DNA from 2 places in the Pseudoalteromonas sp. GutCa3 genome. Region 1 is predicted to be linked to the other one. Evidence: riboswitches for the same ligand, from Rfam matches in the RefSeq annotation. Region 1 holds a riboswitch; the other holds the start of a gene.
The links. Region 1 has a riboswitch for lysine ahead of dapA (4-hydroxy-tetrahydrodipicolinate synthase). Riboswitches for the same ligand answer to the same signal wherever they lie in the genome.
Positions count from the first base shown of each region.

Region 2: it holds a riboswitch for lysine, as region 1 does, so the genes downstream of both, lysC (lysine-sensitive aspartokinase 3) here and dapA (4-hydroxy-tetrahydrodipicolinate synthase) in region 1, are expected to answer to the same signal.

Region 1 is NZ_PJBK01000047.1:83,498-100,235, reverse strand. It holds gene CXF64_RS08930 (2,3,4,5-tetrahydropyridine-2,6-dicarboxylate N-succinyltransferase) at 1-524, opposite strand, end outside; gene dapA (4-hydroxy-tetrahydrodipicolinate synthase) at 540-1,424, opposite strand; lysine riboswitch at 1,615-1,815, opposite strand; gene CXF64_RS08920 (DNA-3-methyladenine glycosylase I) at 2,007-2,702, shown strand; gene CXF64_RS08915 (protein adenylyltransferase SelO) at 2,714-4,123, shown strand; gene CXF64_RS08910 (OmpA family protein) at 4,514-5,575, shown strand; gene acnB (bifunctional aconitate hydratase 2/2-methylisocitrate dehydratase) at 5,868-8,465, shown strand; gene CXF64_RS08900 (2OG-Fe dioxygenase family protein) at 8,666-9,298, shown strand; gene CXF64_RS08895 (cysteine desulfurase-like protein) at 9,308-10,543, shown strand; gene CXF64_RS08890 (2OG-Fe(II) oxygenase) at 10,564-11,268, opposite strand; gene CXF64_RS08885 (acyl-CoA thioesterase) at 11,302-11,700, shown strand; gene CXF64_RS08880 (aldose epimerase family protein) at 11,901-12,875, shown strand; gene CXF64_RS08875 (TonB-dependent receptor) at 13,063-15,810, shown strand; gene CXF64_RS08870 (tryptophan halogenase family protein) at 16,005-16,738, shown strand, end outside.
Region 2 is NZ_PJBK01000091.1:290-14,759, reverse strand. It holds gene sbcB (exodeoxyribonuclease I) at 1-840, shown strand, start outside; gene CXF64_RS16965 (NAD(P)-dependent oxidoreductase) at 1,120-2,001, opposite strand; gene CXF64_RS16960 (glutathione peroxidase) at 2,123-2,695, shown strand; gene CXF64_RS16955 (2-hydroxyacid dehydrogenase) at 2,794-3,774, shown strand; gene CXF64_RS16950 (sodium-dependent transporter) at 3,870-5,192, opposite strand; gene CXF64_RS16945 (4'-phosphopantetheinyl transferase family protein) at 5,334-6,092, shown strand; gene lysC (lysine-sensitive aspartokinase 3) at 6,165-7,556, opposite strand; lysine riboswitch at 7,632-7,804, opposite strand; gene nhaD (sodium:proton antiporter NhaD) at 7,906-9,153, opposite strand; gene CXF64_RS16930 (hypothetical protein) at 9,376-10,647, shown strand; gene CXF64_RS16925 (condensin complex protein MksE) at 10,651-11,199, shown strand; gene CXF64_RS16920 (ATPase) at 11,196-13,973, shown strand; gene CXF64_RS16915 (DUF4136 domain-containing protein) at 14,082-14,470, shown strand, end outside.

The DNA of each region.
Region 1 (16,738 bases):
CGCACGCCTGGGGCAAGTACTGCACCTTTTTTAATGACTACACCTTCAACAATAATACAGCCAGCGCCAATAAAGGCGTCGTCTTCTACAACTACTGGGCTTGCACCAATTGGCTCAAGTACACCACCAAGCTGCACTGCAGCACTTAAATGTACGTTTTTACCTACTTGTGCACACGAGCCAACTAATGCGTGGCTATCTACCATTGTGCCTTCGTCGATGTATGCACCAATGTTTACATACGCTGGTGGCATAATAATCGTGCCTTTAGCAACATAAGCACCACGGCGAACACTAGAGCCACCCGGCACCATACGTACGCCATCGTCAGTACTAAATTCTTGCGGAGCTAAGTTATGTTTATCAACAAAACCACCTGCAAACTCAGTATTAGTGCCATTTTTGAAGGCATCCAAAATGCCTTGTTTTACTTCTACGTTAGCTTGCCATTGGCCGCTTTCGTTTTGTGATGCTGCGCGTACTGCGCCCGATTCTAAATTATTTAATAGTTCTAACCAGCTCATTATAAAAACCTGTATTTAATGCCAAGATAAAATGGTGTTGTTTGCAGTTGTGATGCAATCGGTTTGAGTTAACTCAAGGTGTGTTAAAGGTGGACGAAGTTGCGGGCTGCTTAAGCGGCCTTGCAAATGCATCAATACCTTTACGGGAATAGGGTTTGCGACAGCAAATAAGCTATTAATAGCGCTTGACCACTGGGCAAATAAATTAGGGTGTTGGCCACTTAAGCTGCGTTTAACAAACTCGTGAGTTTGTGCGGGCCATGCATTTGCAGCTACCGACACTAAACCTTTTGCGCCAGCTTGAGCAAAATAAGGCATCAGCGCATCGTCGCCACTAAAAATAGCTAAATTAGGCGCAGCTTGGCGGTAAGCTTCAAACTGAGCAATGCTGCCGCTCGCTTCTTTTAACGCCCATAAATTTTTATTATTTTGTAAGTTTTGAATTGTTGCCGTTGGAATGCTAACAGCACTTCGACCCGGTACGTTATAAAGCATACACGGGTGAGCACTTGCATTAAGTAGGCTTTCAAACCAATGAGTTTGACCTATAGCGCCGGGCTTTGCATAAAGCGGTGAGCCAAGTAAAAAGCTATGAATTGGGAGTGTATTACAGTAGTTAACCCACTCAATTTGTTGCTTTAAGTTACTACCGCCCACAGCAACCATGAGTGGTACTGCTGGTTTTAGTTGGCATACGTGTTCAACAATGGCTTGTTGTTCTTTTAGCGTGAGTGCTAAACCTTCGCCCGTACTGCCAAGTAGTAAAATACCGTTATGCGCTGCTTCTTGCTCGCTAACCAGCTTAGTTAACGTGTTGTAGTCAACATCGCCGTGTTGATCAAATGGCGTTACGAGCGCGGTCCACAATGAGTAGTCGTTTAAATTGAAGTTGTTGATCATCTCTCACGAACTTATAATTTGTACCAACTTTATTAAAAACGTGATCATTTTAGCGATAACTAATTTAATGCAATTGATATTATTCGAAGAGTTAAAAAGCTTTATGGAAGGAGCCGCATTAACGTCGTTCGAACTAATAATTCGAAGAGCGAATGGGCTTAAAATAATAGGGCGCACGGCCTTAATATTTAAGACCAGAAGCTCTCCACCAAACTAATAAGCTGCTTTTTATAAGCAGCTATTGGTGACAGTCGCTAGGGTTCAACCTAGTCGCCCGAAATAAACACCTCGCAAAAGTGGTTACTTCTCGGCGTTAATTCCCCTCACGTATGCTCACTGGAGTTTGCGCTCCTAACATACGCTACCTGAATAACGCACCTCTTCTAGCCCTTTGCACCTGTTTGTAGAGTAAAACTTACAAACCTGTGCAATTTAAATAGGGTAATTACGGCGATTAAAGCATTTTAGCCATCTGGGTGTCAAGCTACTAAATACAGATTAATTCACCGAAAAGAGGGGTGGTTACGTATTGGGTGCTTTTCTCGTACACTAGACCCATAGTAGAAGTAAGGTATTAATCAGATGGAAAAATTTAGCGATATTTATAAGCGAGCGGTAGAGCGAAAAGGCTCTGAAAAAATGCTTAAGTTATTACTCGCAAAACCGCTATCTAAAAAACAACTAAGCACGTTAAGTGACGACGATTGGCTTGAGGAATTTACTCGAAAAGTATTTCAAAGTGGCTTTTATTGGTCAGTCATTAATAATAAGTGGCCAGGCTTTAGAGAGGTTTTTTGGGATTTTAGCGTTGATAAGTTATTAATGATGCCACCTGATATGCTGGAACAAAAAGCAACGGATGAGCGAATTGTTCGTAACTATAAAAAAGTAAAAACAATTACCGAAAATGCTTACATGATCCACGAAATAGCAGGGGAACATGGCAGTTTTAGTCAGTTTATCGCTAATTGGCCAACAGACGATATTATTGGTTTATGGGCGTATTTAAAAAAGCATGGTGCGCGTTTAGGCGGAAATACAGGGCCTTATGCACTGCGAGCACTTGGTAAAGATACTTTTTTACTATCACGCGATGTAGAGAATTATTTGCGTGCCCATAAAATTATAGACGGCGGCTTACAAACTAAAAAATCACTGAGTGCAGCCCAAGCCTTTTTTAACGAAATGCAAAAGCAAAGTGGCTTAAGTATGCAAGAGTTGAGCTTAATTGTGGCCTATGGCGTAGGTGACAACCGTGTTGGTATAAGTCAGCAATAATAGGAATTACCATGAAATTAGTGCCAAGATACACAGACATTACGGAAAACTTTGCGATAGAAGATTTCCCTGCAAGTGTTGCCTTTCCTCAGTTATTACTGTGGAACGAGAGCTTAGCAAAAGAGTTTAATATTAACGTTGCAGCTGATTTGCGTGCTAGCACTTTTAGCGGTAACGAAAAACAGGCGATTCCTGCAGTAGCACTTGGTTACTCTGGGCACCAATTTGGACATTTTTCACCACGTTTAGGCGATGGGCGAGCGCATTTACTGGGCGCTATTAATGATGATAAAAACCAGTTGTGGGATATTCAATTAAAAGGCTCTGGTGCTACTCCTTACTCAAGAGGGGGAGATGGGCGTTGTGCTCTTGGTCCTGCTATTCGTGAATACGTAATGAGCGAGGCAATGCATGCACTAGGCATTAAAACCACACGCTGCTTAGCGGTTGTTGGTAGTGGTGAAACGGTTTATCGTAATCCGCCACAAGCAGGCGCCATAGTGACTCGTTTAGCAACGAGCCATATTCGTGTTGGCTCGTTTCAATATTTAGCGACGCAAGGCGATGTTGAAGGACTTAAAAATTTAGCCGATTTAGCTATAGAGCGACACTACCCAGAAATAACAGATACAGGATCGCAGCGCTATTTAGCATTTTTAGGCGCTGTGATTAAAAACCAAGTTAAGCTAGTTGTGAGCTGGATGCGTGTTGGCTTTATTCACGGAGTAATGAATACCGATAATACGCTAGTAAGCGGAGAAACCATTGATTACGGCCCGTGTGCCATGATGAATAGCTTTGACTTTGATACTGTATTTAGCTCTATCGACAAACAAGGTCGGTATGCATTTGGTAATCAACCTAATATAGCTAACTGGAACTGTGCTCGTTTAGCTGAAAGTTTAATACCGCTTATCAGCGATGATGACGAACAAGCTGTTTCGTTAATGACGCCATACATTAATAGCTTTGCTGAGCAATTTAATACTGAGTTTACGGCTATGTGGGGACAAAAGCTGGGTTTAAATGAATCTTGCAATAGTAGTGGCGAGTTAATCGCAGAGTTGTTAGCACTATTAAAAGATAATCAGCTCGATTACACCAATACCTTCGATGCGCTTACTGAATCTTTAAAAGAAGAAACAGTAATACCTGAGTCGCTAATTGAATGGAGAGCTAAGTGGGTAAGCTTAACCGACGATAATAGTTATGAAATAATGAGAGCTGCAAATCCTCGTGTAATACCGCGTAATCATGTGATCGAAGAAATAATTGCACAATATAACGCTACAGGGTCTAGTGAGTTACTACAGCGCTTTATAAAAATAGCCAGTAACCCGTATTCTGACAGTGAAAAATTATCAGAATTTCAGGCTGCACCGATAAATGATAATGATTACCAAACTTTTTGTGGTACTTAATACTTAACTTTGAGTATAACTACATGATTAAAAAGAGTCATTTTTTAATCAAATATGTGCATATACCTAGGGTAATGTTAATTCTGGTGGTATTATGCGCCGAATTAAAGCCAAGCAATATTTCTTTGCATTTATAAGTGCATTTAATTTAATTGCTCTTACATTCCTTGCTAAGTACTAATTTACAACAAACTACTATATTTATTTTTCAATAAAGTTTTAATTTCGCCTATAGTAAGTGGATGTGTGTTGTGACGAGGCATAGAAAAAAGTTATAAACTTTATTTTTCGTTAAGTATTGATTAACAAAGGCTCAGTTAGTCTATATAAAACTGATTGAGCTAGTATCGATTAGCTACAATTTAAAATTGTTCAAATGGGAAGAAAACAATGAAATTAAAATCACTTACAATTGCAATCGCGTTGGCTGCAACTAGCGCATCTACATTCGCTGCTGATAAAGAAGAAGGTTTCTACATTGGCGCATTTGGCGACTATTATGACGCATCTTGGAAAAACATGCGTGCTCAAGCTGGTCTTGATGTAAATGAATCAACTGGCTGGGGTGTTGAAGCCGGTTACCGTTTCAGTGATTACTGGAGCGCACGTCTTGAATATGCAGATATGGATTTTAATGCTTTTGATAAAGTTGCTGGCAACCGCAACGGTATTGATGGCGAGCGTTACGGTATTGATGCTCTTTACCATTTAAATGGCGGTCCTTTCTACGGTCTTTTCGGTATTAAAGAAATAGACGTAGTAGATGACAATACATTCTTAAATGCAGGTGTTGGTTACCAACATTTCATTACAGATGGCTTATTTGTAAATGCTGAAACAGCTGTATACCAAGGTCTTGACCGTGGTTACACAGATGTAGGCGCTAAAATTGGTATTAACTACTTATTTGGCCAAAATTCAGCTCCTGTAGAGCCAGTTAAACCAGCTCCAGAGCCTAAGGTAATTGAAGTAGCTGTAGCTCCTACAGATAGCGACAACGACAACATTCCTGATGCAGATGATAAGTGTGCTAACACACCTATGACTGATGCAGTTGATGGCACTGGTTGTACTTTATATGAAGATAAAGAAGTGACTGTAAGCTTATTAGTGACTTTCCCTAACAATGCTTCAGCAGTATCTACTCAGTACTTAAACGATATTGAAAAAGTATCTGCATTCTTAAAAGATTACCCAGATACAACAGTACTTTTAGAAGGTCACACTTCTTCTGTAGGTAAAGCAACTTACAACAAATGGTTATCTAAAAAACGTGCTGATGCAGTAGCTAAGCAATTAGTTACTGATGGCATTGCTAAAGACCGTATTACTACAGTTGGTTTAGGTGAAGAGCGTCTTAAAAATGATGCAAACACTAAAGCTGCAAACGCAGAAAACCGTCGTGTAGAAGCGCATATCAAAACTATCAAAAACGTTAAAGTTTTACGTTAATTAAATAGTTTGTAATAAAAACCCAGCCAAGTGCTGGGTTTTTTTATGCCTGTAATAAATTAGTATTGTTTAATGGTAATGATTCTTACTTAACAAGTATTCATGAAAATAGTTTTTACTACAACCACTATTCATAGTATTTATAATCGGTATAATCAGTTGCGTAACTGGATGGATTTTCATCTATCCATAAAAGCTTTATAATTACGCGTTAGAATACTATAAGTATTGGGTAACTTATTTGCGCTTGAAGCGCTACCGGATACTTTCACGTCACCAAGAGGGCAATATTGTGCTACAAGAATATCGTAAACACGTAGAAGAACGTGCCGCGTTAGGTATCGTACCAGCGCCATTAGATGCTCAGCAAACTGCTGATCTTATTGAATTAATCAAAACTCCACCTGCAGGTGAAGAAGAATTCATTTTAGATTTGTTCATTCAGCGTATACCAGCAGGTGTTGATGATGCTGCTTATATTAAAGCGGGCTTCTTAGCAGCTGTAGCTAAAGGTGAAACTAATTCTCCACTTGTTTCTAAAGAAAAAGCGGCAGAATTATTAGGTACAATGTTGGGCGGTTACAATATCGCACCAATGATTGACCTACTTGATGACGAAACACTTGCACCAATCGTAGTTAAAGGCCTTTCAAATACATTACTTATGTTTGATGCGTTCTACGATGTAGAAGAAAAAGCAAAAGCAGGTAATACATTCGCTAAGCAAATTATTGAGTCTTGGGCAAATGCAGAATGGTTTACTAATAAGCCAGCTGTTGCTGAAAAGATCTCAGTTACTGTATTTAAAGTAACTGGCGAAACAAATACTGATGACTTGTCTCCTGCACCAGATGCATGGTCTCGTCCAGATATCCCACTTCATGCTTTAGCAATGCTAAAAATTGAACGCGATGGTATTACACCTGATAAAGCGGGCGAAGTAGGTCCAATTACTCAGATTGAAGAATTAAAAACTAAAGGTTTACCACTTGCTTACGTAGGTGATGTTGTTGGTACGGGTTCTTCTCGTAAGTCTGCAACTAACTCTGTACTTTGGTTTATGGGCGATGATATCCCATTCGTACCAAACAAGCGTGTTGGCGGTGTATGTCTAGGTAATAAAATTGCTCCAATCTTCTTCAATACAATGGAAGATTCAGGCGCATTACCAATCGAATTAAATGTTGATGAACTCAACATGGGCGAGCAAATCGACATTTATCCGTACGAAGGTGTTGTTAAGCAACATGGTACTGATAAAGTGATTTCTACTTTTGAGCTTAAATCTGATGTGATTTTAGATGAAGTTCGTGCTGGTGGTCGTATTCCACTAATTATCGGTCGTGGTTTAACTGACAAAGCGCGTACATCTCTTGGCTTAGGTGCAACTGATACATTTAAAGTACCAACAGCAACAGAAGTTTCTGATAAAGGCTTCACACTAGCGCAAAAAATGGTTGGTAAAGCATGTAACGTTGCAGGTATTCGCCCAGGTCAGTACTGTGAGCCTAAAATGACAACTGTTGGTTCGCAAGATACAACAGGTCCTATGACACGTGATGAACTTAAAGATCTAGCATGTTTAGGTTTCTCTGCAGATTTAACAATGCAGTCATTCTGTCATACATCAGCTTATCCTAAGCCTATCGATGTAAGCACTCACCATACGCTTCCTGATTTCATCATGAACCGTGGCGGTGTTTCACTTCGTCCAGGTGATGGTATTATTCACTCGTGGTTAAACCGTATGTTATTACCAGATACCGTAGGTACTGGTGGTGATTCACATACACGTTTCCCATTAGGTATTTCATTCCCAGCAGGTTCGGGTGCAGTAGCATTCGCAGCAGCAACTGGTGTTATGCCGCTTGATATGCCTGAATCTATTTTGGTTCGTTTTAAAGGCGAAATGCAACCAGGCATCACTTTACGTGACCTTGTTCATGCAATCCCTTACTACGGTATCAAACAAGGTTTATTAACAGTTGAGAAAAAAGGTAAAATTAACGAATTCTCTGGTCGCGTACTAGAAATTGAAGGCGTTGAGCACCTAACTGTTGAGCAAGCGTTTGAATTATCAGATGCATCTGCAGAGCGTTCGGCAGCAGGTTGTACTGTTAAGTTATCTAAAGAGTCTATCTCTGAATACCTAGAATCAAACATTGTTATGCTTAAGTGGATGATTTCTGAAGGTTACGGCGATGTACGTACGATTGAACGTCGTATTACTGCAATGCAAGATTGGTTAGCTAACCCAGAACTAATGGAAGCTGACGCTGATGCAGAGTACAAGCATATCGTTGAAATTGATTTAGCTGAGATTAAAGAGCCAGTTCTTTGTGCTCCAAATGACCCAGATGATGCGCGTCTTCTTTCTGATGTTGCTGGCGAGAAAATTGATGAAGTATTCATCGGTTCTTGTATGACTAACATTGGTCACTTCCGTGCTGCTGGTAAGTTGCTTGATGGCTTTAAAGGTCAACTTCCGACTCAGCTTTGGGTTGCTCCACCTACTAAGATGGACAAAGACCAACTTACAGAAGAAGGTTACTATGGTATTTTTGGTCGTGTTGGCGCACGTATCGAAACTCCAGGTTGTTCACTATGTATGGGTAACCAAGCACGTGTTGCAGATAAAGCAACGGTTGTGTCTACCTCTACACGTAACTTCCCTAACCGTTTAGGTAATGGCGCAAACGTATTCTTAGCATCATCTGAGCTTGCTGCAATTGCTGCAATCATTGGTAAATTACCAACAGTTGCTGAGTATCAAGAATATGCTGCGAAGATCAATGCAACGGCGTCAGATACATACCGTTACTTGAACTTCCACCGTATGCCTGCTTACACTAAAAAAGCAGACAACGTGATTATTCAACAAGCTGTATAATTTTTAGAGTTTGTTTAAAAACCCGCTTAGGCGGGTTTTTTATTGGCTAAAATAAATATTAGATAGTTCATGCTTCTTTTTTTATATTATTGTATTAAATCTAGTCTTAAGTTGCTTTTAAAGTAAGTAATCGCGCAAAAATTCCTATCAAAATGCATTAAAATCCTCATCAATATTCTCATTATTTTAGGCGAGATTTTATGACAGCATTAAACAACCAGAATTTACTGCAACTACGTTTTGTTAACCAAGCAAATATTGATTTGGTTAAGCCTTCTTTTGATAACCTGCCTGCAAATCCTTATGCAGATGGCGCCTTTCGTAAACGTCGTTACTCAGTAGTTAAAATGCAAAATGGTGAAATAAAGTTACAACAAACCAAAGCATTTGTTCAAGACGATTCAATTAATACTTTTCAAGGTAATGTAGAGCGTACTTACGAAAACCTAGAGCAAAGTTTACTTGAGTCAGAAGGCATGAAAAGCATTGTAAATGAGTTTCGCCAACTTACCGGTATTGATGAACAGCGTGATATTGAAATTCATCAGTTCCGTATGCTTGCAATTAACAGCGATACGCCGGCAGCGCCAGAAGGCGTGCATCAAGATGGTTTTGACCATGTATGTATATGCGGCGTTTCTCATGAAAACTTAGAAGGCGGCGAGCTACTTGTATACGAAAACAAGCAAGCTGAGCCTTGTTTTAAAATGGAAATAAAAGACGGCATGTTTGCATTAATAAACGACCGTGAAGTGTGGCACAACGCAACACCTATGAACAAAATTGATGCTAGCAAACCAGGTTACCTGGATTGTTTTGTATTAACGTCTTAAGGAATAAGCATGAACATAACGCAATTACGTGAGCAGTTTCCTGCATTAATGCAAAACGTTGATGGTAAATCGCCAATATTTTTAGACGGACCGGGTGGCTCGCAGGTACCAACATCGGTGCTTAATGCGATGACAGCTTATTTAGGTCATTATAATTCAAACTTAGGTGGCGCGTTTTTTTCAAGTGATAAAACCGTTGAATTGATGGCGAATGCGCGTCAAGCAGCCGCTGATTTACTTAATGCACCTAGCTCACAACAAATTGTGTTTGGTCCAAACATGACCAGCCTAACATTTAGCTTTAGCCGTGCTATTTCACGCGACTGGCAGGCTGGTGATGAAATAATTGTAACCAATGCCGATCATTTCTCAAATGTATCGTCGTGGCAACAAGCCGCAGAAGATAAAGGCGTAAAGGTAAATACAGCGCTTATTAACGAAGCAGATTGCAGCTTAGATATGGCGCAGTTTGAAAGCTTATTAAACAGCAACACTAAGCTTGTAGCGGTAACGTATGCGTCAAATACCACAGGTTCAATTAATAATATTAAACGTATTGTTGAGCTTGCTCACGCTGTAGGCGCACTTGTTTATGTTGATGCCGTACATTACGCACCGCACGAACTTGTAGACGTACAAGCACTTGATTGCGACTTTTTAGCCTGCTCTGCATATAAGTTTTTTGGCCCGCATTTAGGTATGGTTTACGGTAAAAAAGAACATTTAGACGGGTTTACGCCTTATAAAGTTGAGCCAGCTAAAGACGTAGCACCAGGTCGTTGGGAAACCGGCACACAAAGCTTTGAAGCCATGGCGGGTTTTATCGCGGCTGTTGATTACATTGCAGCAATTAGCGAACTTGACGATAGCCATTCACGCCGCGAAAAGTTAAGTGTGGCTTTTGCTAAAACTAAACAACACGAAATGGCGCTTAGTGAGCACTTTTTAACGCGCTTGGTAAACTACCCACGCATTAAGTTGTTTGGTATTGATGACTTTGATCGCTTAAATGAGCGTACACCTACTTTTGCTTTAATTTTTGAAGGGCTTGAGCCACGCGCCGTTTCAGAATTTTTAGGTAAGCAGCATATTTGTGTGTGGGATGGTAATTTTTACGCGCAAGGTTTGTGCAAGCAATTAGATGTGCTTGATAAAGGCGGTGTAGTGCGCATTGGTTGTATGCACTACAACACCATTGAAGAGCTAGATCAGTTGTTTAATTTATTTGATGAACTGCTCGGTTAAATAATACTGATTTTGGTGCGCTAACTCTTTGGCGCACTATATATTTGTTCTGCACGATTAAACAACACCCACGATGTTAAAATATACTTATCGTTTGATACTGGCTTATTGCCTCTATGAGTATGTGTAAAGTAGCCTGGGGCTATTACCATAGTGCCTTTTTTAGGGGCGATTTTACGGTTTTGATAGTAAAACTCCGTTTCACCGCCTTCATCAACATCGTTTAAATAAAACATAAATAACAACACGCGATGCAGTGCTTCATTATGCTGTAGCTGCGGGTAAACTTCACTATGCCAGTAAGGGTAGCCACCTTTATTTACTTCGTATTTTTGCGCTTGAATATTACCAAGTCTAAAAATTTGCTGAACTAGCAAAGGTAATTGCGGTTTACCCACTTCTTCAAAATTCTCTTGGGTTAAATCGACAACGTCACCTGTTTTTGGGTGATAGACCTTTAAGCCAAACGCCCCAATCATCATAAAAATATGTTCTTCAACATACTTAAAAACATGCTGTGCAGTCGTTTGTTGTATATGTTTTAATTGTTGTGCATATTCGGGGTGATTATTTAAGTGTAGGTCGTGACTGTCTTTTTTCTTTAAGTCGACACCGCCCGATGTTACCCCTTGTTTTACATGCGGGCTTTGCGCGAATGTGGTAATAAATTCATCGCAAAACTCATCGCTTAATGCGTTATCAACAACGCGTATAAAGTCCGTCATGGTTTACCTTTATATAATTATTATTGGATTTTTATGTTTATTGAAAAAGTGATGCCGCGCTTTAGCGAAACAGATGCACTCGGACACATTAACAATACCGTACTACCTGTATGGTTTGAAGTCGCACGTGGACCTATTTTTAAGTTTTTTACACCGGACTTAAATCCACATGATTGGAAATTGATTATCGCCAAAGTTGAAGTGTCGTTTGTGGGCGAATTATTTTATGGCCACGAAGTGACCGTAAAAACCTCTGTAGAGCATATAGGCACTAGCTCTTTTACGCTGAGACAGGAAGCATGGCAACACGATAAATGCTGCGCAATAGGTAAGGCCGTTATGGTGAGGTATGATTTTATTGCTAAATCAAAACAAGCGCTTAGCATTGACGAAAAAGCAGCGCTTAACGAGCACATTTACCAAAGCAGTTAACCTTACGAGGCTTATGTTTTACATAAGCCCATACTGAGCTGAATTATTGTAAATATATGATGGCAGCTGTAAATATTTGTCGAGAAATTTCAACGTATTTAGATTGAGTTACAGGCTTCAATTATATACTATTTATATTATATATTGTTGCGCCGTTATAACAGGAAATGTTAATTCGGTAATTTGATTGGAGAATGCGTGTGACATCTATTGCCAATAACCAACCTTTACAAGTTATTCAGCTCAGTGATGGTCAAAATTTAACAGCTGAAATTTTGCCATTTGGCGCAATAATAAAAAGCATTAAATTTAAAAAACAAGAAATGACGCTTAGCGTCGATGATCCTCAATACTATCTTGAAAACCCATTTTATCTTGGCGCTACAGTAGGTCGATACGCTAATCGCATTGCAAAGGGGCGTTTTAACTTATCTGGTACGCAGTATCAACTAGAAGCAAATAACGGCCCTAATAGCCTGCACGGCGGCGTTAAAGGCTTTAATAAAGTACTTTGGCAAGTAACCAAACAAACTGAAAGTGAAGTTGAACTTTATTATTGCTCGCCCGACGGCGAACAAGGTTTCCCCGGTGAGTTGCAGGTTTGGCAAACGATTAGCGCTAAAAACGGCGAGCTTACTCTGCACTTTAAAGCGCTAACCAATAAAGAAACGCTCGTTAACTTTACCAACCATTGCTATTTTAATCTTGATGGCAGCGAATCAATTAATGAACACCTTGTTCAAGTTAATGCCAATTACTATCTTCCTATTGATACAACTAGTATTCCACTTAATGAATCTGCATCAGTCACCGGTACCTGCTTTGACTTTACTAAGCCAGCTCAAGTTGGTGAGGCCTTAAGCGCCGTTCATCCTCAACTAGAAGCTGGAAATGGCTTTGATCACTGCTATATTTTTAATGATGACAGCAGTTTAAAGACGATGGCTACATTAACTTCGCCACACACGAACGTTAGTTTAACCCTTAAAAGTACGCAGCCAGGCATGCAGTTATACACCGCTAACTTTGTAGGTGCGCCTTTTAAAGCACGACAAGCTTTGTGTTTTGAAGCGCAAAATTGGCCAGATGCGCCAAATCGTGAAAATTTTCCAAAAGCTAATTTATTACCGGGAGAGGATTACGAACAGGTTATTATTTACTCTTTTTCTGAGTGAATACAGCATTCTAATGTTAATTTAAAGAAAATTAAAAGCAAAAATACAGTGATTAAATGCTATCCATAATTCAGGAAAAGGTTGCACTTTTTGCTGGTTTAAAGTATTTATAATATAAATAGTATTTGAAACTATATGCACTACCACAACGACACAACGACTACACACAATCAGGAGTTTTTAAAAAATGATAATTAACAATAAGTTATCGTTCAACAAGAAAACCGCGATCAGTATTGCTATCACAGGCATATTGGCAAGCGGAAACGTTGCAGCTCAAGGCGCTGAAGGCAATACGCCTACAGTAGTAAATGAAGATGTTGAAGTTATCGCAGTAACGGGTATCCGCAGCAGCTTACGTTCATCAATGTTAGATAAAAAAGCATCTAATGTTGTTACAGACGGGATTAAAGCAGAAGATCTTGGTAAATTTCCTGATTTAAACGTAGCAGAATCTCTGCAACGTATTACAGGTGTAGCAATTGACCGTAGTGGTGGTGAAGGCCAAGCGGTAACTATTCGTGGTTTTGGTCCACAATTTAATACTGTACTTGTTAATGGTCGTCAAATTGCGACAGACAGTGCAGGTCGTGAATTTAACTTTGATGTATTGGCTGCGGATCAAATCACCGGTGCTGATATTTATAAAAGTAATACAGCAACTCTTCAAGAAGGCGGCATTGGTGGTACGGTTAACGTAACTACAGCACGTCCTTTTGATTTTGGTGGTTTACATATTTTAGGTTCAGTTAAAGGTATGTACGAAAGCCTTTCTGAAGAAGTATCTCCATCAACATCATTCTTAATAAGTAATACGTTTAACGATGACAAGCTAGGTGTGCTTTTTGCCATCACTAATCAACAACGTAAACTTCAAAATAACCAAATTTTAACGGCTGGTTGGCGCGGTGGCCAAACAATTTCTAATCCAACGGATGGTGTATTGTTTGAAAATGCTTACATTCCTCGTAACTGGGACCAAGTAGTTGATGAGCAAGACCGCGAGCGTACAAATGCAAGTTTAGTACTTCAATACGCACCGTCTGACGATGTTACGATTACTGTTGATGGCATGATTTCAAAATTCGAAGTTGACTCAACAGTACGCGATTTAGCATCTTGGTTTGAACCAGACCGCGTAGGCAGTGCAACGATTGATCCAGAAACAGGCACTCTTTTAACTTTCTCTCAAGAAGTTGGTTTAGGCGCGCCAAGTGGCGACCCTGCAAGTGACTTTGTATCGCATACACGTAATTCACGTGATGTAACTAATAAAGCATTTGGTATTAACGTTGATTGGCAAGTAAACGAGTCATTAAAAGCTAAATTTGATGTATCTCGCTCAACAGCCGAAAATGACCGAGCAGGTACTGACCGTTTTAACGTTGTAGGTATTATTAATAGCTATACTTTTGACGGTACTGGCAGTATTCCTACTGTACAGCATGACGGTTTTGAAAATGGTTCATTGCCTGATCCAAGCCTAGCGAGACTTCATTACAACGAAATTGGTAATCAATTTACAGATGAAGATGAAATTACTGAAGTAAAAGCCGATTTTGAATACGTGCCAGATAAAGGCCCAGTTGATCGTATTAACTTTGGTGCTTATCGCCAAGAGCGTGAAAAATCAAGCTTTCAAATCTTTGGTAGTCAATGTCAGTTCTGTGGTTACGGTACACAAGCACCACTTGATGCAATTGATTTTGAAGCATACCAAGCAAGCAATTACTTCCCAGGCTTAATCGATACATTTTATAGCTACGACGGTGATAAAATGCTTGATTACCTAGCCGATCAAGGTTTCCCTGTAGAGCCAACACTACAAAATAACCGTTATACAATTAACGAAGACATCACTAGCTTATACATGGACTTTACGCTTGGTTTTGACCTTTCAGATATGCCCGTAACAGTTAACTTTGGCGCGCGTTACTCAGAAACTGATATTGAAGTTGCTGCAATACAAAGCTTTATTAGCGATGTAATACCAACATCTGACGCAACATTGTTTGCTAACGTATTTGGCCCGGCTACAAGCATTGAACAAGGTACTAGCTACTCAAACTTACTCCCTTCTTTAAATGTTAAGTTAGAGCTGCAAGATAACATGATTTTACGCTTTGCAGCGTACGACAGTATCACTCGCCCAACTATGTCTCAGCTATCTCCTGCGACAAACTTTAACGAGCCACGTCGTCAAAATTTAACGGCAAGTGGTGGTAACCCAGCACTTAAACCATTCCAGTCTGAAAACTGGGATATTTCTTACGAGTGGTACTACAACGATGCTAACTTATTTAGCTTTGCAGTATTTAGTAAAGAAGTAGATGACTTTATTGTTACCCTAACAGGTGCAGAAACATACGAAATGTCTGACCGTTCAGGTCCTGATTTTGCGTGTACTACATGTACAGACCAAACAGATGACGAACTTGTTGGTAGTTCAGAAGTTTACACTGTAAGTCGTCCTCAAAATGGTGAGTCTGCAACTGTAACCGGTTTTGAAGTCGGTGTTACTCACATGTTTGAAAATGGCTTTGGTTTTATTGCCAATGCAACTGTTGTGAATAGCGACATTAGTGTGGGTGACGATACTACACAAACATTTGCACTAGAAGGTCTTGGGGATTCACAAAACTTAATATTTTTCTATGAGCAAGATAACTGGCAAGCACGTGTTGCATTTAACAACCGTGAAGGCTTTTTACGCTTAGTTGATAACGGCTTTAACGGTGAACCAGTTAACGTAGAAACTTACGGTCAGTGGGATATTAGTGCAAGCTACGATATTAACGAAAACTTCACTATTTTTGCAGAAGGCATCAATATTACTGAAGAAGAGCTAGTACAAACAGGTCGTTTTGCTAACCAAATCTATTCAGTAGAAGATAATGGCTCACGTTACGCGTTTGGTATTCGCGGATCGTTTTAATTAATGATGGAGGCGTATTTTTAGCCTCTTAGTTTTCATTACAGCACCAAGGTGCTAATACCAATTAGGTTAATTTAGCAGTAATGTATATTAGTTAACCTAATTGGCTAAAATGAATACACATTAAATCAAAATGCCCTAACGGGCATTTGTTGTATAAAACGTTATTAAAAATACTCAAAGAGTAGTCCATTATGAATAAAGCAATAAAAACAGTAGCGGTAGTTGGCGGTGGTACAGCAGGATGGCTGAGCGCTGCAATTATAGCTTCGTATCACCAAGGTCAAAATGGTGACGGCTTAAAAGTGATGTTGGTTGAATCGTCAGACATTCCAACTATTGGCGTAGGTGAAGGTACCTGGCCCACGATGAAAAACACACTTCAGCAAATAGGCTTGCGTGAAGTTGATGTGTTTAAAGCCTGTAATGCTACCTTCAAACAAGGCGGGAAGTTTGTAAATTGGACTCATGGCAATAACGACTTTTACTACCATCCATTTACTGTACCGCTAGGCTACGGCCGTATAGATTTAGCCCCATATTTAGATAATGTTGAAGACTTTGCACAGCAAACTAATTTTCAACATGATATTTGCGAAGCAAGCTTAGCCCCAAGAGGTATAGCGCAGGGTGAATATCAAGGTAATTGTAATTACGCTTATCACTTAGATGCCGGCGCTTTTGCAGAAATGCTTAAACAGCATTGTAAAAGTAAGCTTGGCGTAGAGCATATTATTGGTACTGTTGATCAGGTAAAGCTTGATGGCGGTGGTGCAATAAATACGCTGACATTAAAAGATCAAACCCGCACCATAAATGCCGACTTATACATAGACTGTACTGGTTTTTCATCATTGTTATTAGGCCAAGCGCTCAACGTACCGTTTAAAAAAATGGACCACGTGCTATTTAACGACAGCGCACTGGC
Region 2 (14,470 bases), on a different contig from region 1:
AAGCTGTATAACTTCTTTTTTGGGCTGCGTGGCAAAAAAGCCCTTGCTGAATTGGTTGATGTATTTAACATGACGCCGCTGGTGCATACCACGTCGCGCATACCTGCAACACAAGGCTGTACAAGCTGGGTTGCACCAATGAGCTTTCATCCGGTTAATAAAAACGCGGTTATTTGTTTTGATTTAACCCAAAACCCGCAAGTACTCATTGATTTAAACGTAGAAGAGTTACGCAAACGTTTATACACCAAACGTGTAGATTTAGCCGAGGACGATTTACCTGTTGGCTTAAAACTAGTGCATTTAAACAAGTGCCCTATTTTAGCCCCAGCTAAAACATTATTGCCTGAAAACGCCGCCCGCCTTGGGATTGACCGCGAGCAGTGCTTAGCTAATTTAGCTATTTTAAAAGCCAATACCGACCTTCGCGATAAAGTAACCGAAGTGTTTAACGAGCAAGGCGATTACAGCGCAACCACTAACGTTGACTACTTACTTTACGATGGGTTTACAAGCCATGCTGATAAAGCTAAATTTGCGATTATTCGTGATGCAAAACCAGATGAGTTAGCTGGGTTGAAGTTAGACTTTGAAGATAAAAAGTTTAATACCTTGTTGTTTAGATACCGCGCCCGTAACTGGCCTGAAACGCTAAACCAGCAAGAGCTTGACCAATGGCGCCAGTATTGCCAAAACAAGTTAATGCACGGGGAAGATCAACCATCGATTAACGCGCAAGATTTTATGATCACCCTTGAGAACCTAGCGCATGAGCATGACGACAGCGAAAAAAATCTTACAATTTTAAAGGCGCTATATAACTACGCTCAAAGCATGTAATTTTGTTTGTATAACGCATTAAAAACGCGACGCTTTAGCAATAAAGCGTCGCGTTATTGTTTATTAATATCTGTACCACTACAAACAAAGCAAAATTTATTTCACAAAGAGAAGCGAATGAGGAGTAAATGAGAAGACATAAAAACAATAATTTTTTAGATCTATTACTTCCTCTAAAAGCGCAGCGCCTCATAACCTCTTTGTGAATAAATCACTTTACGGGCTTTGCTCGTCACGCAAGCAAGCTTGCCGTCTACATCGACATACTCAACGTAAACGTTATTTTTTATGCAGCGCTTCAATGCGTGCTAGTAAGCTTGAGGTGTCGTATCTGCCGCCGCCGAGTGCTTGTACGTCGGCGTAGTATTGATCGACCGTTGCGGTCATTGGTAAAGTAGCGCCGTTGTTTTTAGCTTCATCGAGTGCAATGCCTAAATCTTTACGCATCCAATCTACGGCAAAACCAAACTCATATTCACCCGCCCACATTGTTTTGTAGCGGTTTTCCATTTGCCACGAACCGGCTGCGCCTTTCGAAATGGTTTCTATAACTTTTTCACCGTCAAGCCCAGCTTGCTTGGCAAAATGTAAGCCTTCGGCTAACCCTTGCACTGCGCCAGCAATACAAATTTGATTAACCATTTTACAAAGTTGTCCCGAGCCAACGCCGCCTAGTAATTGGCTAAAACGACTAAACGCCGCCATAACTGGCTGCACTTTAGCAAATACGGCTTCGCTGCCACCCGCCATAACCGTTAATACGCCGTTTTCGGCGCCAGCTTGTCCGCCCGATACAGGCGCATCAATAAAGTCGATATTTTGCAGAGCCGCTTTTGCAGCCACTTCACGTGCTACTTCAGCTGAGGTTGTGGTGTGATCTACCAAAATAGTGTGCGGTAACATGCCCGCTAACACGCCGTCGTCGCCATACACAACTGAGCGTAAATCGTCATCATTACCAACACACATAAATACGATGTCGGCATTATTGGCAGCTTCGCGCGGGGTTGGTGCAAAGCTTCCTGAATGTTCTGCAGTCCACGTTTGTGCTTTAGCTTGTGTGCGGTTATAAACGCATACGCTGTGCCCTGCTTTTGCTAAATGCCCCGCCATTGGGTAACCCATTACGCCTAAACCTATAAATGCGACTTTCATTGACATAAAAATGACCTATTTAACTGATAACTTAGAAACTAGACCTCGATTATGTCAACCGGTCGATAAAAAAGCGAATGAAAGTCTTTATAAAATTTCCTTAGCGGGAAAGGTAAGTAGGTAACCTATGGACAGTATTTATCAATTTAATGCACCACTTTATAACAGTGAAAATTTTTCTCTTAGCCAATTACAGGGCAAAACCGTCCTTATTGTTAATACAGCGAGTAAGTGTAATTTTTCGGTGCAATTAAATGCGCTCGAAAAGCTCTATCAGCAATACAAAAGCAATGGTTTTACTGTACTTGCGTTTCCGTGTAACCAGTTTGGCCAAAATGAGCCGCTTGATAATTTAGCCATTAAAGACTTTTACCAAGATCAATTTAATATCTCGTTTGAGGTATTTGGTAAGGTAATGGTAAACGGGCCAGAAACACATCCGTTGTTTAATTATTTAAAATCGCATACGCGGGGTATTTCGCAAAATCGTGCTATTAAGTGGAATTTCACTAAGTTTTTAATTAACTCACAAGGGCAACTTGTTGCGCGTTATGCACCGCGAACTAAGCCCGAAACACTTATACAAGTAATAGAAAGCAACCTACTGCAAGCCGCAAAGTTAAACGCTGCTAAAGGTGGTAAAAAAGTATCGTCAAAAATACCTTTGTTTATCCCAAGTAAGGCTCCGCTTAAGGCTTAATTTAAATCAATAAAATGCGTTTTACTAAAGCACAGGTTTATAAAGTAGTTTATTGTATTAGTAATAAATAATACTCCTTAAGCGTCGAGGCTATTACCATGAACATTGCTTTTTTTAGTACTCAAAAGTACGAACTGCCTTTTTTTGAACAAAGTACACGCGATCACCGTGATATAAAAATAACGTATTTTGAGCAAGCCTTGAGCGAACAAACGGCTATTCTAGCAAGCGGGTTTGATGCCATATGCGTATTTGTTAACGACACCGTAAATGCTGCTGTTATTGAACAATTAGCAAGCCAAGGTATAAAAACTATTTTGCTGCGTTGTGCAGGATTTAATAACGTTGATTTACCTGCAGCAAAAGCACATAAAATTAAAGTATTACGCGTACCGGCTTACAGCCCAGAAGCCGTAGCTGAGCACTGTATAGCGCTTATGCTAACGCTTAGCCGTAAAACCCATAAAGCGTATAACCGCGTACGCGAAGACAACTTTGATTTAAACGGATTGCTAGGTTTTAACTTGCACAACAAAACCGTGGGTATTGTAGGTTGCGGTAAAATTGGCCTTGCGCTGTGTAACATTTTAAATGGCTTTGGCGCTAAAGTATTAGTGTGCGACCCCTACGCACAACCTGGCAATTATACAATTACCGATATAGACACCTTACTTAGCCAAAGCGATGTGATTTCTTTGCATTGCCCTTTAACGGAGCAAACTCATCATTTAATAGATGACGAGGCATTTAGTAAAATGAAAACCGGTGTAATGCTTATTAACACCTCTCGCGGTGCACTGCTTAACAGCAAAGCGTGTATAAACGCACTTAAAACTAAAAAATTAGGCTACTTGGGGCTCGACGTTTACGAGCAAGAGTCGGAGCTGTTTTTTAAAAATCACAGCGACGAAATAAATCAAGACGATATATTTTCGCGCTTAGTGAGCTTTAAAAATGTTTTAGTAACAGGCCATCAGGGCTTTTTTACCCAAGAGGCACTCACCGAGATAGCAAACACAACCCTACTTAACGCGCTTGAAGTAAATGAAGGTAAACCTCTAACTAATGAGGTTTTATAAATACCTTAGCTTTACCTAAATAATAGGCACAAAAAAAGCGAAGTGCGTTTTAAACTCACTTCGCTTTATTAGTTTATTTTAGGGCTTAGATAAAATTAACCAAAGGCAACGTTTGCAAATACCAAGGTCATTAATATTGGGCAAACAAAACGAATATACTGAGCAAACCAGTAATGTACGCCGGTTGTTGCTTGATGTAATTTATTACCACGCTGCCACATCCAACCTACCGTAATAAAGTAAAACAAGCCCATAAGCGGTAATTGGTATTGGGTAAATAACATAATAACTAAGCCAAATAACCAATCAAAATTTAGTATAATTGCGCTTGCACACACAAGTACAACGGCGCTTACTGCCCATGTTGCTTTGGTGCGGCTAACGTTGTGATTTTCGACTAAAAACGCTACCGGAATTTCGGTGGTCGATATTGTTGACGTAACCGATGCGATAGACATTAATACAAAAAACAATAAACCAACTAATAAGCCAATTTCGCCCATGGTGCTAAATAGCTCAGGTAAAATAGCAAAAATAAGCTGCCCTTCGCCAATCAGTTTACCACCACTAAATACTTCAACACCGTTGTGCTGCGCCACATAAATAGCAGGAATAATAAGTAACCCCGCTAAAAAAGCAACGCCTGTATCCAGTAGTGCAACACCTGCGGTGAGCTTTGGTAAATTAGCATCTGGCTGTAAATACGAGCCGTAAATCATCATACAGCCCACACCTAAAGAGAGCGAAAAGAACGCTTGCCCCATTGCAGCAATAATTAAATTAGGGTCGAGTATTTGGCTAAAATCAGGAATTAAATACGCAGCAAAGCCTTCACTTGCGCCATCGAGTGTTGCAATGTAGGCAATTAAACCAACAAGCAGCACAAGTAACAGTGGCATTAAACGGCGCGACCAGGTTTCGATTCCCGATTTAACACCCTTTAAAATAATACTGGCAGTTAAAATAAGCATAAGCGGCGTAAATACAAAATTACGCAGCACTGAGTCGCTATGTAAAAACTCGCTTGCGCCTGTAAACCCAAAAAAGGTTGTTATAGGTTCAATAGCGTACGAGAGCATCCACCCTGCTACTATTGAGTAAAAACTTAGCATAACAACTGCGCCCGCAAGGCCTATATAACCTGCCGCAGCACCAACCTTACGGTTAGTGTTTTGCCATGCATCGCCCAATGCTTTTACAGGGTTAGCTTGTGCTTTGTGACCTAAATATAGTTCGGTATACAGCGCAGGAAGCGCAAGTAAAAATATAACAATAAAGTAAACCAGTAAAAATGCACCGCCACCATGGTTGGCCGCTTGCGTAGGAAAACCCCAAATATTACCTAAACCCACTGCTGCGCCAGCAGCGGCTAAAACAAAACCAAGTCGGCTTTGAAACCCATCACGCACTTGTGCCATACATCTACAAATCTGTTATTATTTTGATTATTGTGAATTAAACCATATTTCATGCCAGCTGAGTAATAAAATTGTACCCAGCCTTTATTAGTGGCGTTAACCGCTCACAATATCAGCGACTTCTTTTGCTTTAGGGCTTTTATGACTGAACACTATTTTAAAAACGCCTTGAGTATTACTTCAACTCAATTGGCAAATTTGTCTTTTGCGAGTAACAGTATTATATTATTTAATGCTAAAACACTTGAGCTTAGTGACTTTAATTTGCCCGATTGCTTAAGCCCATTTGAGTTAAACATTATAAACCGCCGTAAAAGAGTGCAAGCTAAGCAAGAATATTTAGCTACGCGGTTATTGCTAAAACACCTTATTAAAGTAGCGCAGCCGCAACATGCGCACGTAGCCCTTAATAAAATGAGTACAGAATTTGACGAAGCAAGCTCAAAACTGCAAATACACGTGGGTGATGATGTTATAAATACCTGTATTTCGCATTCGCATGGTTTAGTTGGGGTCGCGCTAAATTTTGATAAAAGTGAGTTTGGTTTTGATATTGAAAAAGTAAGCCTAAAGCGCCCGTTTGAAAAGCTCGCTAAGCATTTTTATCATAATGATGAAATTACACTTATCACTGAGCCCACTAATACCCAAGCCCAAGCAGATACGTTTTTTAGAATTTGGACATTAAAAGAGTCACTTGCTAAAGCCACCAGCCGCCCTATTGCAAAATTACTTAGCCCCAATGTGTTTGACGAATTACATAGTGCAAAGCTTAGCGCTTGCAGTAATAGCATTACTGTAGCTGATAGCAGTGACAACAATGTTTGTTTTGATGTGAGTGTGGTGCATAAAAAAAGCACCGACTGGCGATGCTTTTTATTAACCGACTTTGTTAAGTAACTTTACTAGGTAACTTTACTAGGTAGTTTTACTAGGTAACTTTACTAGGTGCTTTTCCTGAATAACGATTACTTACGCAGCAAAATCGTTTTCTAATAAACGGCTATGAATAGACTGCACTACGTTATCTGACTCAGTTTGCTCTACTAAAAAGCACAAGTTGTGCTTACTAGCACCGTGACAAATTAATCGAATGTTAAAGTCTTTTAGTACACTCATTAAGTTCATTTCGTGTTGGCGTAATTGAATCTCAGAGCCAATAAGTGCTACCAGTGTTAGGTTGTTTTCTACCGAAACATGGCAAAACTCTGCAAGCTTATCTAGGCATTCTTGATCAAGCTCTGGGCGCGATGCGTTTTGCGCGTTATCAAGGGTTATAGCTACGCTGATTTCTGATGTGGTTACCAGATCTACCGATATATTGTATTCACTTAATAGTGTAAATACGCGTACTAAAAAGCCGCTTGCTAGTAGCATTTCTGGGCTTTTAAGCGTAAGCAAAATTTGGTTTTTACGTTGTGTTACTGCGCGTATACCTGGTTGCTGCGATTTTTCGCGCTCAATCCATGTACCGCCACGCTCAGGCTCTCGGCTAGAACCTACAAACACATTAATGTGGCTACGGCTCGCTGGTAAAATAGTCGCTGGGTGCAATACTTTTGCGCCAAAGGTTGCCATTTCGGCGGCTTCGTCAAAACTTAAACGTGCAATAGGCGTCGCTTTTGAGCACAAACGCGGGTCGGTGCTAAAAATGCCCACTACGTCGGTCCAAATATGCACGCTTTTAGCATTGATTGCTTCAGCTAGTAATGCAGCGCTATAGTCTGAACCACCTCGTCCAAGCGTTGTGGTTTGGCCGTATTCGTCACTGCCAATAAACCCCTGAGTCACAATGACTTGAGCGTCTAATAACGGGATTAAATGTTCTTTAGCGGCTTGCGCTGTGGCTGCAACATTAGGCGTTGCTTTACCAAATTGGCTGTCGGTTTTAAGCACCTTGCGCACATCAAAGCGATCGGCGTTTAAACCTTGTAAACGCAGCACTTGTGCAAACAAATACGACGACAAACGCTCACCAAAGCTAAGTAGCTCGTCGTGTTGCTGATCGGTTGTTAGTGACTCTTGAGCCAATGTTTGAAATGCTTTTAGGGTTTCGTTAAAGCCAACCGCTAAATCGGCATCTAGCGATAACTCATCTAAAATAGTTTGTTGAATAGCAAGCACACCGTTTATGTGTTCTTGGCGCTCACTTGAGGTAATACTTGGTTTGCACAGTGCAACTAAGTGGTTAGTTACGCCGGCACTAGCGCTCACGGCAACAATACGTACGCTTTTATCTGCAACAATAATTTCGCTACAGCGACTCATCGCTTCAAAATTTGCAACACTTGTTCCACCAAATTTGGCAACGATGTAATCTGATTTTGCGCCTGATACTGTTTGTGGCACTGATTGGGTAGTCATTTAGTCTCCTTTCGCGGTATCCAAACCGCAATAAAACAAGAAGAACTTGGCAAAGGAATGCTTGAAGATAAGTCCACTGCCAGAAGCTCTCCACCTATATTGGTGACAGTTTTGAGGATTCAGCCCCATAAACCGAAAAACAATGATGACGTACCATTATTTTCCTCGGCGAGTACTTCCCTCCTTAATGATCATCGGCTTTCGTCGCCTAACATTAAGTACCTAAGTATCGCACCTCTTCTGAATGCTTTATTAACCAGTGGCTAATAAAACAAAACCCCACTAAGTAGCGGGGCTTTGAAAGTTATCGTTTAGACGTCTAGCTGTCAAGCATTTAATAATTTATGAGTTAAATAAAACTGCCCATGTAATACGAGCCCGCATATCCAACCGTGTAACAAATTAATAAATGCAGCGATAAACGCAAGTAGCTCATAAAGGTAAGCGCTTTAACTTTACTCATGGCAATAATGCCCGCAGCCGAACCAATAATAAGCATTGAACCGCCCACACCCGTTGCATACGTAAACGACAACCAATGTTGTTGGCTCATTACTATATTAGCTTTTAATAATGCAGCGGTAAGCGGTACGTTATCGACCCCTGCTGATAATATGCCCATTAAGTAGTTTGCGTATTCTGGTGCCATTACCGTGTATAGGTCGGTAAATTTACTCAACATACCAATTTCTTTAAGTGCGCCTACAAGTAAAAGTACGCCTACAAAAAACAATAATGTGTCGTATTCTATATCGCGAACAAAATCGATTATGTCTTTGTTTATGTCTTTTTTGCGCATTAAAAATTGCGCCACTAAAAACATCACTGACAAGCCAAACAAAAAGGTTAATAGAGGCGGTACGCTGTAAATTACACTCAGCGTAAGTGTGCTCACTACGGTAGATAAAAATATAACAGCAATGGTTATGTCGGTTTTTTCAATGCGGGTTTTACCTGCACTAGCAAACTCAACACGCCCTTTCATACCTATAGACAGTAACGCGGCTAGCAGCATAACGCTTGCAAGTGCTGGCGCTATAAGTAGTAATAAATGAGCTATGGTTACTTTGCCATCTAAAAATATCATTAGTGTGGTTACGTCACCTGTTATTAGCGATACCCCACCTGAGTTAACCCCAAACACAATAAGCGTGGCGTATTTAACGAGCTTTTTAGGTTCAAGTTTTAACGACATAACAACCGCAAGCGATATAAGCGTCGCTGTTACGTTATCTGAAATCGACGAAAACAAAAACGCAAAACCACCCACCAAAAACATGAGCTTTTTTTCGCTAATACTTTTTGGCATAACACGGTGCACAATATTTTCTATAAACCCCTTTGAATTTAAATACGCTACAAAGGTCATTGCAGCCATTAAAAATAGCCATAATGAGGCAATTTCTAAAATATTTTCATTTAAAAGATGTTGAATCGTATCGGGGCTTTGCCCGTGTAGAGGGTATATAAAAAGAAGAATCCAGCAAAGCGTACCAAAAAACAGCGTGGTTTTAGCTTTATTTACATGGATTATATCTTCTATAACGATCAGTAAAAATGCAATCGCTATCAGGGTTAGAATAATCGAGGAAACCATGGTAGTTAAACAACCTTTGATATAGTTTTAAAGAACACACAAATAACATTCCATTTCATGTGCCTATTTTCGGCGCGAATTTTAGCACTGCCTCTATGCAAAAACTATTATTAAATGGTCTTAAAAACGAATACTATATACAGACAAGGTTAATTAAAAATACGTAATAATGAGTCTTCTAAAAGAACTCAATAATAAAATACTAGGATGTTGTAACCCCTTATGATCCCAGCTAAAAAGCTGCTAAACACCATAACCGAACATTGGGGTGTATTAGAGCTATTATTTAAACGTTTTAAAATGGCTGACTTTAGCCTAAAAGACGTACAAAACGCGATTAAGCAAAAGCAGCCTACGTGGTCAAACGAACGCATTTATAAAGAAACAAATCGTTTGTTAAACCAAGATATTTTAATTCCGCTGGCTAAATCCTCTCAGCTTGAAATAAATCGTGCTATTGCTGATTTTGCTACTTTTTTACTGCAAGAAGAGCATTTAGGTTTAGCGCAAGAAATTAGCGTATTAGTAGAGGACCTAGCTCGCTTAGGTAACCGCCTAGATAACGCTGGCGAAATAGAAGACTTTGACGACTTACGCCGCTACAGCCGCATTATGGATGATCGGGTGCGTAAAATAATGAAGCTCTATACGCACAACGAAAACGCTATTTTAAATATTGTTGAACAAGCCAAATCAAATAATGCAGTGCAATCGCTGCAAAAACGTTATAAAGCAGTAATAGAAGCCTTTGACGAATACATAGAGCCAATGCTTGAAATGGTTGATATTCGTGGTGAGTTTCATGCATGTTTTACCCTCATTGAAGAGCAAATAAGTAAGCAAATACTGCACATTGAGCGCTCAGGTAAAGCGTATAACGACAAACGTATGCTGGAGCAATTACGTACCCGTATACTCGAAATGCATTTAATGGGCCGAGAAAGCTTACGTAAAAGTGCCGATATGCTTATGCCACTACGTGAAGAGCTACGTCGTAATAACTTAATTACTCGCCAAGCAGCCAAAGTACTTGGGCTTGTACGTAAAAATGGCGTAGACAATATGCTAAGTGCTGTGCAACCACATTTTGTAAGCGACGCGCAGCGATATTCGCTTGGTCAGCAACGCCATATTGTGGCTTACATGGCAAGCTTGGTTGAATTTGAACACGAAGAATACCAATTGCCTGACCAGCAAGACGTGCCTGCATTTGTTACGCCTAATATTCCTGACTACAACGATGTTAAAACCAGCTTTGCTAAGCGCTTTAATAAAAAACGCAAAAAGCCGCAGCCCTTGCTGCAATTTTTAGACGAAAGCTATCCAGATCTCGATGCCGACGAAATGCTATTTTTGTATCAAAAATTAGTCAGCGACAGCGATATTAAAATAATTCAAAGCGATGAAAAAGCCCGCGTAAAAATTGCCGGTCAGCACTTTTCTTTATATCCATTTAATTCAGAGCCTCAGCCAGATTCAAAGGCAGGTAAATAAACCATGACACACATAAACTTAGACGAGCTAACCCATCTACAAGCCATTAATAAAAAATTAGTAGCGGGTTATCACATTTGCGAGCAAGACAACGTAATGTGGCAAGAGCTTGACCAACACATAGAAGACTACACCGCCCTATTTACCGCCCTAGGTAACGATTTAAAACGCGACAGCCGTGGCTTTTATTACTTTGGTAGCGACGAAAGCACACCCAATATGGGCAAAATATCTCGCGCTATCGCACTCACCATTTACATTTTAATTGAGCACTACGCCAATACGGGTAAAGATCCAATGCGCGCATTGTTTGACGACGTAAACGATTTAGAGCTTATGCAAACGCTGGTGCAAATTAACAAACATTTGTTTGATCAGCTTGAGATATTTTCGGGATCGGATTTGCGTAAAGACGTTTACCTGCGCATGGTGCGCTTAGGTTTAGCCCGTGAAGTAGAAGGCGGCTTTATGCTACAAGCGCCAATTCACCGCTACATAGATGCACTCATGGAAGTAAACGAAGAAACCTACATTACAGAGGACGAGGAATGAAAAATCTATACGGACTAAGCAAACTCGCCCTACTTAACACCGCAGGCTATGCAAAATGTGTGATCCCGCTTGATAAAAGCAGCTCTATTTGCGCGCCCAATAACACCGGTAAAAGCTCGGTTATTAACGCCCTGCAGTTTCCGCTTATTAACGATTTGCGCTTAACAGAATGGGACGGACACGATTTAGATGAAACCCGTAAGTTTTATTTTTCATCCGATCAGTCCTACATTTTACTAGAAGCTAACTTGCCTCATGGCTCGGTAGTAATTGGAGTTGCAGGACTTGGTAAAATTGCCGGTTACGCGCATCAGTACTTTTGTTATCAAGGTAAGCTTGATTTAGAGCAGTATACGCAAGGTAAAACTATTATTAAATTTACCAAGCTGTTCAACCATTTAAAATCGCTTAACTACAACCCTATTGAGTTAAAAGCACAAGAGTTAAACGCGCTGTTGACTGGCGGCGCAACGCCTTTTGACGGCGACATTAACCTAAAAATGATCCCGCTAAATAATGTACAAGACTCTTCTATTTATAAAGAAATATTTAGACGTATTCTTAACTTACACAAATTAGGCGCAAGCGACGTAAAACGCTTTATGCTACGCGTGTTTGAACGCCATATGTCGAACTCTAAGGTCGACTTTTATGAAGTATGGCGTCGCTCGTTTGATAAAGTAAATCGCTCAAAACGCGAATTAAAAGCCCTTGAGTCAATGCAAGAGCCAATAGCCGCGCTTGAATCAATGCTTGAAAACCAAACCGTGCTTAAAGGTAAATTGGCGGCGTACGCCCCTAAAATTGACCAAGCACTGATTGATTTTGATACTTATCAAGAATCGCAACTCTCTGAGCTTGCCATCGCGCTTGAAGATATAGAGCACGAAAAACACGAGTTTGAGCAAAAGCAAAGCCTATACGTACAGCAATCGCGCGATATAGAGCGCAGACAAACTCAAATTGAGCAGTGGTTTTTAGATTACGATGCGCTTAAAAGTGAATTTGAACTGGTAAATAAAGCCACGCTTAAAACCAGCCTGACTCAGTTAAAGCAAGATTACGAGTCGCTTTCGCACTCTATAACCAGCGCACAAGGGCAAAGCCTACATACGCTTGACTACCGCATTAGCGAAACACAAAAACAAATTAAGAGCTTAAAGCTGCAACTTAAAAACCTTGAGTTTAATTTGTTTACCCGTATGCGCGAAGACCTCTCGTTAAAAGAAGTAGAAGAAATATCGCGCATTTTAAACCCAGATATTCTCTCGTTTGCGACCACCACCAATGGCGATATAACCATTGATGACGAAGACGCATTTGGTGAGTTTTTATCGCTATTAAGTGAAAACGTTAAAGGCGGTGTACTAACTCTGCCAGGTGCGAGCATTAAGCTTAAAAAACTCTCGCCAGTGCAAATGCAAAGCGGCGAAAACAAAGAGCAATTAACCGCTCAGCTCAGTGCACTTGAGCATTCACTTAAAGAATTTAAGCAACAACGCGATGTTGCTGCAAACGTTGCCGACAAGCAAAAAGAAAAAGACGCGTTATACGATGAGCTTATGAGCGCAGAGAGCGCCCTAAAACGCTTAGAGCAGTTTGATGTAATGCAGCAGTCTGTTGAAGCGCAAGCCATGCTAAAAGAGCAGTTATTAGCTGAGCGCGAACAAGTTGACGACTACCTGCAAGATATTCAAAAAAATAGTGGCTCAATTGCCGATCGTCGCTCGTTAATTAAATCTAAACAAGAGCAAATTAATCGCCAAACTGAGCGCTTACGCCAAGTTAAAAGCGAGCGAATTGACCATACGCTTGATTTATACAGCGGTAAAGTGACCCCGTACATGATTGATATTACGGTCGACTTTGATAACTTAAGCGATCTTGTTCATCACTTTAATAAAGACTGCCAAGAGCTGCGTAATTTTGACATAAACGTGCGCAACACCTATTTGCATGTATATAACGCAGGTATAACTAAATTCGACAACGAAAACGACGAATATACTAAGTACCAAAAGCTAATAAGCGCCTTTCATAATATTGATAACGAACGCGACGCTGTTGAACGCCAAGCACGCGTTGCGCTTACCGAAGTGGCCGCAACTATTAAAGGCTTGCGAGAAGATTTAGACCGACTTCGCCGCGAAATGAACAGCTTTAATAAAGGCATAAGCCAGCACCGTATTTCAAATCTGCAAGCGTTTAAAATTAACGTAATACCGCGCAAAATGCTGGTTGATAGTATAGATACCATTATCAGCACGTCGCATCAGTTTGAGCAAGGTGACACGCTTGATTTACTTAGCCAAGAACCGTACAGCGAAAGTGCGGTAAACGAAGCGAAAGATCACTTAATTAAACTCGCCTCAGATAAAGCGGGCTTAACACTTACCGATTTATTTGATATTCGATTTGAAGTGGTTAACCGCGCAGGTGAAACAGAGCACTTTGAAAAAATAGATTCGGCGGGTTCAAACGGCACACGTATTACGATTAAGTTATTGTGTGGCATGTTGTTTATTCGCTACTTATTAAGTGACCAGGAACAAAACCTATACCGTATACCTATTTACATAGATGAAGCGGCCGACATTGACCCACAAAATCAAAAAGCAATTATAGAAACCGCACTAAGCTTTGGTTTTGTGCCTATATTTGCCTCAGTTAAACCACAAATAAGTTGTGACTACATTGTGCCTATTCGCTCGGTAAAAGACGGTGCACAAAACTGGGTAGATGAAAAAGATTGGATTGAAGTTGAACACAATTAATTGGCCGTTAAGGCAAACCATCTAAACTAAAATATAGGACGTTTAAATAATACACATTTAAACTATGTGTGTTATTTTAAATTAATGCATTTTATTGGAGCAAACGTAATGAAAAATATACTTATTGTTGCAGCGCTAGCACTTCTTACAGCCTGTACACAAACCCCAGATTGGGATTACGATAAATCAGCTAACTTTAGTAATTTTAAAACATTTGCTTGGGTAGAAAACGCCAGCCTAACTAAAGACACAAATAACTATCAAATTAATGGCCTAATGGAAAAGCGTGTTCGCACTGCCGTTAACGCAGAGCTGAGCCAAACATTAGGTATGAGCTTAGTTGATGCAGCAAATGCTGATGTACTTGTTAACTATCATGCATCGGTAGACAAAGAGCTTGAAGTAGACAACTTCAATATAAACTACCGCCCGCATTGGGGTTATTGGGGTACTGGTTTTCAACGCGATACAACTGCGCGTGAATACGAAGTGGGTAC